3 regions of the Paenibacillus marchantiae genome follow, and region 3 is predicted to be linked to each of the others. Evidence: riboswitches for the same ligand, from Rfam matches in the RefSeq annotation. Region 3 holds a riboswitch; each other region holds the start of a gene.
What was found. Region 3 has a riboswitch for cyclic di-AMP ahead of PTQ21_RS15620 (C40 family peptidase). Riboswitches for the same ligand answer to the same signal wherever they lie in the genome.
Positions count from the first base shown of each region.

Region 1 (3,278 bases), 700 kb from region 3:
TTTTTGTTTTATTTACAGTACAGATGGGCCAGACAAAAAAAAGGTCACCCGTTTCCCCTGAATGCATGCTCATTCTGTCTGCTGGGTCGGATGGCCTTTACTTGTTATTTAAGCAATTCTTTGATGTCCGCTTCAATTTTATCAGGTGTTGTTTTGGGAGCATACCGTTTCAGAACACGTCCGTTCTGATCCACAAGGAATTTGGTGAAGTTCCATTTAATGGCTTTGGAGCCGAGTACGCCTGGCGCTTCTTTGGTAAGGTGCTGGAAAAGAGGGTGAGCGCTTGAACCATTCACATCGATCTTCTCAAACATCGGGAAGCTAACACCATAGTTCATCTGGCAGAACTCGGCAATATCATCAGAAGAGCCTTTTTCCTGTGCAAACTGGTTGCTTGGAAAACCAAGAACTTCGAATGGGGAGTCTTTAAACTTATCCTGAAGCTCTTGCAGACCTTTGAATTGAGGTGTGAGGCCGCATTGGCTTGCTGTATTCACGATAAGCAGTACTTTGTCACGATAGTTGGACATTTCAACTTCCTGACCGCGAAGGGTGTTTACTTTGTAGTCGTAGACTGACATGAAAATCGCCTCCATTTCATATTCTTCTTTCTTCTATTATATTGATTACAATTAAATAATGCAAAATTAATATTGCTTTTTTAACTCAATTTGAAGCTGTCGTGTATGATCTGTGACTGATTTGCTACCTGAATTTCGCTAAAGAGAGAATTAGAGAGCTTTGATGAGATGGGTAGAGAATGGATACGTTGTAAGCGCTATTATTGATGTGAAATGGCAAAAATCCGTCGATTCGGTGATCTGCGCAGACTTTACACCAATATGGCACGGGTGTATGATTCATATCGTAATTCCAATTTAAATTAAATTTTACATGAAAAACGAAACAAACGATAATATCGCTCTGATTAATGATTATAAAAGAACGATGTTTTAATCGCTGAGTTTCCATTCATTCATGGGTGGGAAACGGGGGAACCAACAGGATGAACTGTCCAGGACAGTAGGCATCCATGGGGTGAATTTTCCGGTGACAGCCGGAAATAGGGCGACTCTCGCGCCCGAATCCGTCAGCTAACCTCGTAAGCGTTAAAGGGAGAGGCAACAAGCCGTACGCTGGTTCATAGTGTCTTTTTGCTATGGATTATTGAAGAAGCGTCCGGGAGGCCTTGGTCCCCCACGCTTCTTTTTTGTTGTCTTTTCACGCCAAGGGAGGAACGAATGATGGATAAAGAGATGATCTTAGTGACTGCTCCAAATGAAGCAGGACGTAAATTTATCAAATTGCTGATGTACAAAAAAATGCCGTTTGCCGTTCTGACCAACAGTGCAGGGGAAGAGCGCAGGCTCCGGAGAATCGGTGTGGAGCATGTCATTCGCATGAACACAGCTGCTGCTCAGAAATGGTTTTTGCCGCAAGGTAGTGTCGGCAATGTTTTTATTTTTGAAAATAGCCTAAACCTGACCTGTCGATATTTACAGATCTGCCGCTCCTGGACATCCAAGTCCCTGTGTGTCATTACGGAACAAAGCCACCCCAAAGGGATCTATCGGGGAATGGGAGCAGACCGTATTGTATATTCCTTGAATGGGGAAGTTGGGTTTCTACTGAATGGCTAGTGGCTAGTACTATTCCTGTGATTGATCCAGTGTCAGCTGCCTGTTATAATTGAAATCATAAATAAACGGAAACTTGAGGAGACTCATGCATGTTGGTGGGTCTTCTTTTTTATGGTTTGGGAAATAGGGATATGGATTTCCTGTGGCTAACGAGGAGGAATAGGCGTGCCGGATGTACGTGGAATACAATGGTTGTTCTTTGATGTGGGGGATACGCTCGTGGACGAATGGGAGCCGGTAGATGATATTATCGGTCAGTTCGTTCGTGAAGCTTGTGCGCTTGGTTATCAGGTGGAGATGCAGACGGTGCGAGATATATTTGCCGCCTCCTACCGAAATTACGAGCAATGGCCGATGAAATTGGCTATTCGTACCCTTATCAGCGACGAGGGGCACCGGGAACAGATACAGGAGAAGCTGAAGTTCCGCAAAGAGCTTGAGCGCCCCTTCGCGTCAGCCGACGCTGTTCTCCAGACGTTGTCGCAAAACTATAAGATTGGTATCATTGCCAATCAGAGTCCGGGGACGGAAAATCGGCTGGATAGCTACGGCTTGCGCAAGTATGTGGATGTGCTGGCCTGTTCGGCTGAAGAAGGAGTGTCCAAGCCTGATCCTGAATTGTATGCTGTAGCGTTGAAACAGGCGGGATGCAAACCTGAGGAAGCGGTCATGATCGGCGACAGGATTGATAATGATATTATTCCGGCTAAGAAGCTGGGTATGCACACGATCCGGATTTTGCAGGGTTATGGCAGATTCCAGCCGGAGCTTGCGGATGCAGAGCGTCCAGACTGGACTATTGAATCACTGGAGGAACTTCTTCCTTTGTTAATGGTAACTCAAAATTCAGACAACTAAATAAGAGCAGTATTTATGAACTATTCGGTATAATTAGGCTGCTGCTCTAACATATAAAAGGCTGATCGTCTCAAGGGGTACGTTACTTGAGTTGATCAGCCTTTTTGAGTTAGACAAAATACGGCGTAATTCCGTTTAACCTAGAACAACAGAATGGTCTGGATAATCAGATACACATTCAGGACAACGATAACTCCGGCAATGATCCAGGAGATGATTTTGAGCCACAGCTTGTTGGCAAAAGCCCCCATGCTTTTTTTGTCACTCGTAAACATTACCAGCGGAATGACGGCAAAGGGTAGCTGCAGAGACAGCACAACCTGGCTAAGAATCAACAGTTCTTCTGTTCCGTGCTCTCCAGCAATGGCTGTTACGATGACGGCCGGGATGATAGCGATCAGACGTGTAACCAGTCGACGAAGCCACGCTGGAATACGAATGTTCAGGAAGCCTTCCATTACAATCTGTCCGGACAACGTGCCGGTGAGTGTTGAGTTTTGGCCTGAAGCCAGCAGGGCTACACCGAACAGGATGCTAGCGATGGTGGTTCCCAGCAGAGGTGTCAACAGATGGTAAGCATCTGTAATTTCCGCCACCTGGGTCATACCCGCACTATGAAACACGGCAGCAGACACAATCAGGATGGCTGCATTAATGAACAGAGCTAGCGTTAAAGCGATGGTTGAATCCATGGTGGAATACAGAATCGCTTCTTTTTTTCCTTTTGGCGTCTGTTCAATCTGACGGGTCTGCACAATGGAAGAATGCAGATACAGATTA
Region 1 is NZ_CP118270.1:2,677,059-2,680,336, forward strand. Features, by position in the region: gene PTQ21_RS31485 (hypothetical protein) at 91-189, shown strand; partial or broken gene PTQ21_RS31490 (glutathione peroxidase) at 318-596, opposite strand; cyclic di-AMP (ydaO/yuaA leader) riboswitch at 949-1,124, shown strand; gene PTQ21_RS12100 (HAD family hydrolase) at 1,242-1,640, shown strand; gene PTQ21_RS12105 (HAD family hydrolase) at 1,806-2,498, shown strand; gene PTQ21_RS12110 (Nramp family divalent metal transporter) at 2,639-3,278, opposite strand, start outside.
Region 1: linked by a shared signal. The riboswitch ahead of PTQ21_RS12100 (HAD family hydrolase) and the one ahead of PTQ21_RS15620 (C40 family peptidase) in region 3 are both predicted to bind cyclic di-AMP.

Region 2 (3,278 bases), 2.0 Mb from region 3:
GCTCTTTATGCCCCGGAATATGCATCGTAGCCCCGCTTACCCGCTCACGGTCCGGATAAAATGTCGCTACTGCTCCAATATGTGATCTGCCTCCAGTTACCATAAACACCTTGTCTTCCCCTGCCTCAATCACCTGTAAACGAACGGAATTTAAGTCGTATGTACTCATCCTGATCCACCTGTCCTTTTCTATATATATATGGTGGAATTATGGCTCCGATTTGATAAATCAGCAATGAAACATCTCACATTATGCATAAATACGGATGGCCCCGGGCATACCAAAGAGAACGCAATTTGGGAAAAGGAGGCACTAACATGCGTATACGCCTCATAATGTTATCCATCATGGTCATTCTTCTGGGAGGAAGTTACGCTCCTGCTCAGTTATGGGCTTCTTCAAGCCCGCAAACCGAACCTGCTTCGAAGTCTGATTCTTCTGAAGAAGAACAGTTGACTCTGGGACAGCTCAGACAGAAATATGCGGATACATTCAAAACAAATGGCCCCTCGACAAAAAAGGTCGCACTGACTTTTGATGACGTACCTGATCCACGGTTCACCCCGCAGGTGTTGGATATTCTAAAAAAATACAAGGTGCGGGCTACGTTTTTCATTGTGGGACATCGCGCTGAGAAACATCCGGATTTAGTGAAACGCATGGTAAAGGAAGGGCATATTGTTGGCAATCACAGCTACAATCACCCGGAGTTCAGTAAGCTGTCCATGAATGCATTTCGCAAACAAATCTTACATACCGGGGATATTATTCGGAATCTGGCGGGGTACACGCCCAAAATGATTCGTCCACCTTATGGCGACATTAATGAGCAACAGCTGCAATGGGCGGCCAAACAACATTACAGCATTGTGAATTGGAACGTCGATTCCCTGGACTGGAAGGGCCTCTCCAAAGAGGAAGTCAAACAAAACATCCTGTCGGCCGTTAAACCAGGTTCCATTGTTCTGCAACATGCAGGAGGCGGTGTCGGATCGAAGCTGAGTGGTACCATCGAGGCGTTGCCTGAAGTTATCGAGGAATTGCGAAACCGCGGGTACGAGCTGGTGACTTTGGACGAAATGCTGGAACTGCCAAAGGGTAAATAGGTCAAGATCCCTGAAGTTGGATATTCAAAAGGGTGTTCTTCCATCACATTATTGTGATTGGAGAACACCCTTTATTGTTTAATTTAGATTTAGTTGGAGTCACATATGATGATGTGCAGCTACGCTTTGATTTTATTTCAAAATGTAAAGTTCAACATCCTGAATACCAAATGTGCTCACGGATTGCTTGCTGCCAGGAATAAAGATATCGATCTTGTGACCTTTAATGGCACTACCCACATCACGAGCCGTTGCGACAAATGCCTGTTTTGGCAGTCCGGGATGTGTATGACCTGTCACCAGTACCTTTGTACCCAATGGAATGATACTTGGGTCTACTGCAATGGTACCCAATTCAAGCGGATTACCGAAGTAATCCACGGCACCCCATCCTCCATTTTCGGAAGCGTCTGCGGAGTATGCTGTTGCTTTGACGTCGACAGCTTTGCTGTAATCAAACGTTTTACCCCAGGCTTGTACAACTTTACTATCTGCATTAACGTCAAGGCTTGCGGCAGTTACCGTTTTGGCCTCCGTTTTAGCTGCTGCAGCAGAAGCTGTGTTCGTTGTTTTACCAGGGATCGTAATTTTCAAACCACCATAAATGTTGTAAGCTGAAATGTCATTGTTAGCTTTAATAAGAGCGTTAAGTCCAACTCCATATTGTTTGGATAAGGTGTAGAAGGTATCCCCCTCTTTGGCCACATGAACTGAATCAGCATGAGCCGGAACGGCCTGAATGAGCATTGCTGCTGTCAGCAAAGCTGTTGCTGTTTTGGCTATACGTTTCTTGTTAATCATGGTCTTCCTCCCTCATTATGCCTGCGAAGTTAGTTGTCGGATTCGGATGGAGGAAACCACCCTATAGGTTCAATTACATTAATAATTTATGTAGCCCTAATTCACCCCAAGCCGTGTGCAAATGATTCTTCCCCAAGCACACTCTGCATCGTTACATCCCCCACACTCCCAACTCCGGAAGTTTCGGCAGGAACAAATATATCACAACTTTGTAACCAAGAGTCGTAGTAAATGTTACCATCTGGCTAATTCACTTCAATATTTTTGCTGAATTCAAGCGACTTTTTCAAAAAAATGTCTATTTGAGCTTATATCGTTGATGACAGAAACGTTACTTTTTATGTAAATCCGTGCGTATTCACACGCAACAAAACAATCCCTGCCGACAGGTCGCCGACAGGGATCTATGAGGGAATAAGAATTCTCATCCACAGTATATATTTTGCATTTTCATCCAATTCATCCTAATGATGACTTGGATGTATTAGAGCACTTTAGCAAGGAAGTCACGTGTACGTGCATGCTTAGGCTCACCAAACACTTCAGCAGGTGTTCCTTCTTCTACAATAACCCCACCATCCATGAACAGGATGCGGTCCCCTACTTCGCGTGCGAAGCCCATCTCATGCGTTACAATAACCATGGTCATGCCGCCCTCTGCAAGCCGCTTCATGACATCCAGTACTTCACCGACCATTTCAGGGTCCAGTGCTGAAGTAGGCTCGTCAAACAGCATGACATGCGGCTGCATCGCAAGCGCTCTTGCAATAGCTATCCGTTGTTTCTGTCCTCCGGACAGCTGATTAGGATAAGTGTCTTTTTTGTCAGACAGGCCAACCGTCTTCAGCAAATCTGCGCAGATTTGTTCCGCTTCCTGTGCAGATTGTTTTTTCACTTTAATGGGAGCAATCGTAATGTTCTGCTGCACCGTTTTGTGCGGGAACAGATTGAAATGCTGGAATACCATCCCCATTTTTTCACGAGTTGCATTAATGTTGTGTTTAGGGTCAGTGATCGAAACTCCTTCAAAATTAATTTCGCCGGAAGTTGGCTGCTCCAGCAGGTTTAGGCAGCGCAAAAAGGTACTTTTTCCCGATCCGGACGGACCGATGACCACGACAACCTCGCCTTTGCCAATTGTTACGTTAATGCCCTTGAGCACATCGTTATTTCCATATGATTTGTGTAATTGTCTAACGTCTATCACTTGCACTCAACTTCCTTTCCAGTCGACCCAGCAGCTTGGACAAAATGAACGTCAGCACAAAGTAAATGGCCGCTGCAATCAGGAATGGATTCATTCCTTGGTACGTAATGTTTTTGACTACACTTGCCTGGTACATAATGTCCACCATACCAATAACCGAGAT
Region 2 is NZ_CP118270.1:5,359,671-5,362,948, forward strand. Features, by position in the region: gene lpdD (prenylated flavin chaperone LpdD) at 1-169, opposite strand, end outside; gene PTQ21_RS24030 (polysaccharide deacetylase family protein) at 319-1,107, shown strand; gene PTQ21_RS24035 (3D domain-containing protein) at 1,240-1,908, opposite strand; cyclic di-AMP (ydaO/yuaA leader) riboswitch at 1,911-2,107, opposite strand; gene PTQ21_RS24040 (amino acid ABC transporter ATP-binding protein) at 2,393-3,115, opposite strand; gene PTQ21_RS24045 (ABC transporter substrate-binding protein/permease) at 3,102-3,278, opposite strand, start outside.
Region 2: linked by a shared signal. The riboswitch ahead of PTQ21_RS24035 (3D domain-containing protein) and the one ahead of PTQ21_RS15620 (C40 family peptidase) in region 3 are both predicted to bind cyclic di-AMP.

Region 3 (3,278 bases):
CCTCTGAATTTGGTCATTCAAATTCCTGTTGATAGCGCTTCCACACGAGAAGAGAATAGTGGATGAGGCATTCCCAAGATAGGTACAATTCGGTATTTTACGTACAATTAACCTGAAATATAGGGGCAAACCGTCGCAGAACAAACATATTTCCATTAATGGATAAATAAACAAATGGAAACTTCATTTTTGCTCAAGCCGAGGGAATGGGTTGAAAAGAATCAGGAAAAGCAAAGATCAAAATCTGTAAACAAATAAAAAAGGTTCCTAGAGTGGCAGCAATGCCATTCTAGGAACCTTTTTCGTGTTACATATGATGCGGTCGAGAGGACTCGAACCTCCACGGGGGTTAGCCCACACGGACCTGAACCGTGCGCGTCTGCCAATTCCGCCACGACCGCGTATGTCTTATCTCCGAGAAATTATATCGCGGCGACAAGAGATAATATAACATGTGCAGGTAATTAGTGTCAACAAAAAAAATATAATTTCGCCTTCAATGATAAAGCTTTTTATAAATTATATCTTTGAAGGCCAGTTGCCATACCAGGCATACCCGCCTCTTCTTTCCTTATCGATATCGCTGAGTTTGTATTTCACAACCCCATCACGTCCTACGAAGATCGGTTTATCCGTTCCAATTTCGTAAAAACGTGCCCAAATTGGCGATGCACCTGAATCAGCTACGAGTTTGCTATCTCCGTTTTCTCTGACATACTTGTATCCTGTAATTTTCACGTTGTTGAACCAGGCTTCTGCCGCTTGAATGGAAACCTTAATTTTCGAGTTCGACGGTCTTGTTTTCAAAAACTTTACAATCGTACTGCTCTCTCCAGCACTTAGAGAAGGCACTTCATATATCCTTGCTCCTGCAGGTTTTAGGGAGCTGGAATCATGCTGCTGTCCCCATGCAGTCAGTTTACCATTTGCTACAACCTGTGTATTGAGAATAGCATCTACACCTTTGGCAACTGATTTTTTACTGCGATCCGCAAGAGAGCTGTCGATGAATGAGAAATCACCTTTACGTGCACCTACTTCATCCAGCATGTACATGACATTAATCATGGCATCGTCGTTGAAGGTAATGTGTTTGTGATAGCCTGAGCTCTGGTATACTTGTGGCCATCCTCCATTGGAGTACTGCATATTTAACAAAAAGTTGATTCCTTTGATGGCAGCAGCCGAATATCGCGGATCATTTGTCTTTTTAAATTCCTTGGCTAATCTTCTAATTTCTGAGTATGTAGCTTTATTATCAATCGTAGATTTGGCCCACTCACCACTTGTTTCTTTGTAATCCTTCTTCCATCCCCCGTCAGGACGTTGATTCTTCAAAATATCTGAGATACTTGCTGTCGTTCCAGATGCGTCTGCAGCAGATACCTTAGCAGCAGGCTGAAATACCATTCCGACAACAGAGAAAATCATTGTACATGCCATTACCAAAGATGCAAACCTTGCTTGTGCCTTCAACATCGTTTAGAACACTCCCCAATTCATTTTCTGCAAACTGTTTTCCTTGAGCGTCTACCCTCCTTATATTTGTTTTAAACCCAAATTATTTCTTTTCATCCAATAAGTGGATTATACAAAAAGAATTCTATGCAAAACAATGAATTTTGTCAATAATTGCAACAATATGTAACAAATTCTTTGTCTTAACCTATAGGTATCGTCTAATCGAAATGTGAGAAAGCCAATAAATTATCCAATTTTTCTCCATTTGAAACAGTAGTTACTTTTTTGTCATCTATTAAAACCCAATATTCGAGTTATTTCTACATAAATAGCGATAATTCCGTTAACATTGAGATGATAAGAAGTGTTCAAAATCGGTTTGACATTTTCGCATTTATGCAATATAGTTTCAAAAGGTTACAAAAACTTAATTATTCATTTGCCGAGTTTCATGTTTGAAAACGGGGGAACCATTTTGGGTGAATTATTCTTATACATAGGAAATATAGGGAACCTTCTACCGAACCCTTAGCTAACTCCGTAGGCATCGAAGGGAGAACAAAAATTTTGAAAAAGCTTATCATCTCCATTTTTGGAGCAGCAGTTCTATTTACATCCGGTGCAGCAAGCACAGAGGCAAGCAGTATCAACACCGTCGTTAACAACATGACAGGCATACCTTACAAATGGGGTGGCACAACAATGGCCGGATTTGATTGCTCTGGATTTATGAGATATATTTTCAACAAATATAGCATTGAATTACCACGCACTTCCCAGCAACAAGCTAAGGCCGGAACTCCGGTATCCAAAGCTAATCTGCGTACTGGTGACATGGTATTCTTTAATACGATGGGCAATGGCATTTCACATACAGGTGTATATATTGGGGGCGGACAGTTCGCTCATGCTTCAAGCAGCAAGGGTGTCAGCATCACACAATTATCCAATCCTTACTTCAACGATCGTTACGTAACAGCACGCCGGGTAACAGGACAATTTATGTATAACAAAATGCTGGGCAAAATATAAGTTTGATTTGATATAGTGCAAAGAGGAGGCTCCGGGTGAATCCGGGACCTCCTCTTTGTTTGGGGCTTTTGTTTACAAATCCGGTGTGCTGTAGACTTCTATACTTAATGTAAAGCCTTCTGTACTCTCATTGCACCCTGAGACAGCGCATGGCCTCCGCCTACCGCTCCAGCCACAGCAACCGTCTCCATAATCTCCTGATCGGTCGCTCCTTTGGCACGTGCCTCTTCCACATGGTAAAACGTACATACCTCATTGTTCGCAAACAGTCCAATACCCAGCGCAATCAGCTGTTTGGTCTTGGCATCAATCGCCCCTGCCTGAAAGCATTCTCCAGTGAACTCATGATAAGACTTCACCACTGCTGGTAGCACATCGCTTAATTCACCAATCTGATCTTTATAGGCATGAACCTTATCATTCATCAGTGTCATGGTTACCGCACATCCTCTCGGCTGATATGTTACAAGCTCTCACTGTACCTATCTTCTCTCCCGAGAGGTGTAATTATGCCAAAACATCCATGGTAAATGAACCTAAATAGGCATGTCCTATTCTTCGAGCAGGCTCTCGCGTGGTTCGCTGAACAATTGATATCGGTAATTCCGATCAAGCTTGACCACACGACGATTCTGACGGCGAATGAGTACCTGCTCCCCGTCCCAAGCCACTACAATACCTGTCACATCATTGGACTGAATCTCGTCCCGTACTACCCTTACTTTTTCACCCGATAAACGCAGTGCATCCAATTGTGCATCACTGATCATATTTATGGCGCCTAC
Region 3 is NZ_CP118270.1:3,380,438-3,383,715, reverse strand. Features, by position in the region: tRNA gene PTQ21_RS15630 (tRNA-Leu) at 318-401, opposite strand; gene pelA (pectate lyase) at 520-1,479, opposite strand; cyclic di-AMP (ydaO/yuaA leader) riboswitch at 1,892-2,023, shown strand; gene PTQ21_RS15620 (C40 family peptidase) at 2,029-2,493, shown strand; gene PTQ21_RS15615 (carboxymuconolactone decarboxylase family protein) at 2,598-2,927, opposite strand; gene PTQ21_RS15610 (hypothetical protein) at 3,045-3,263, opposite strand.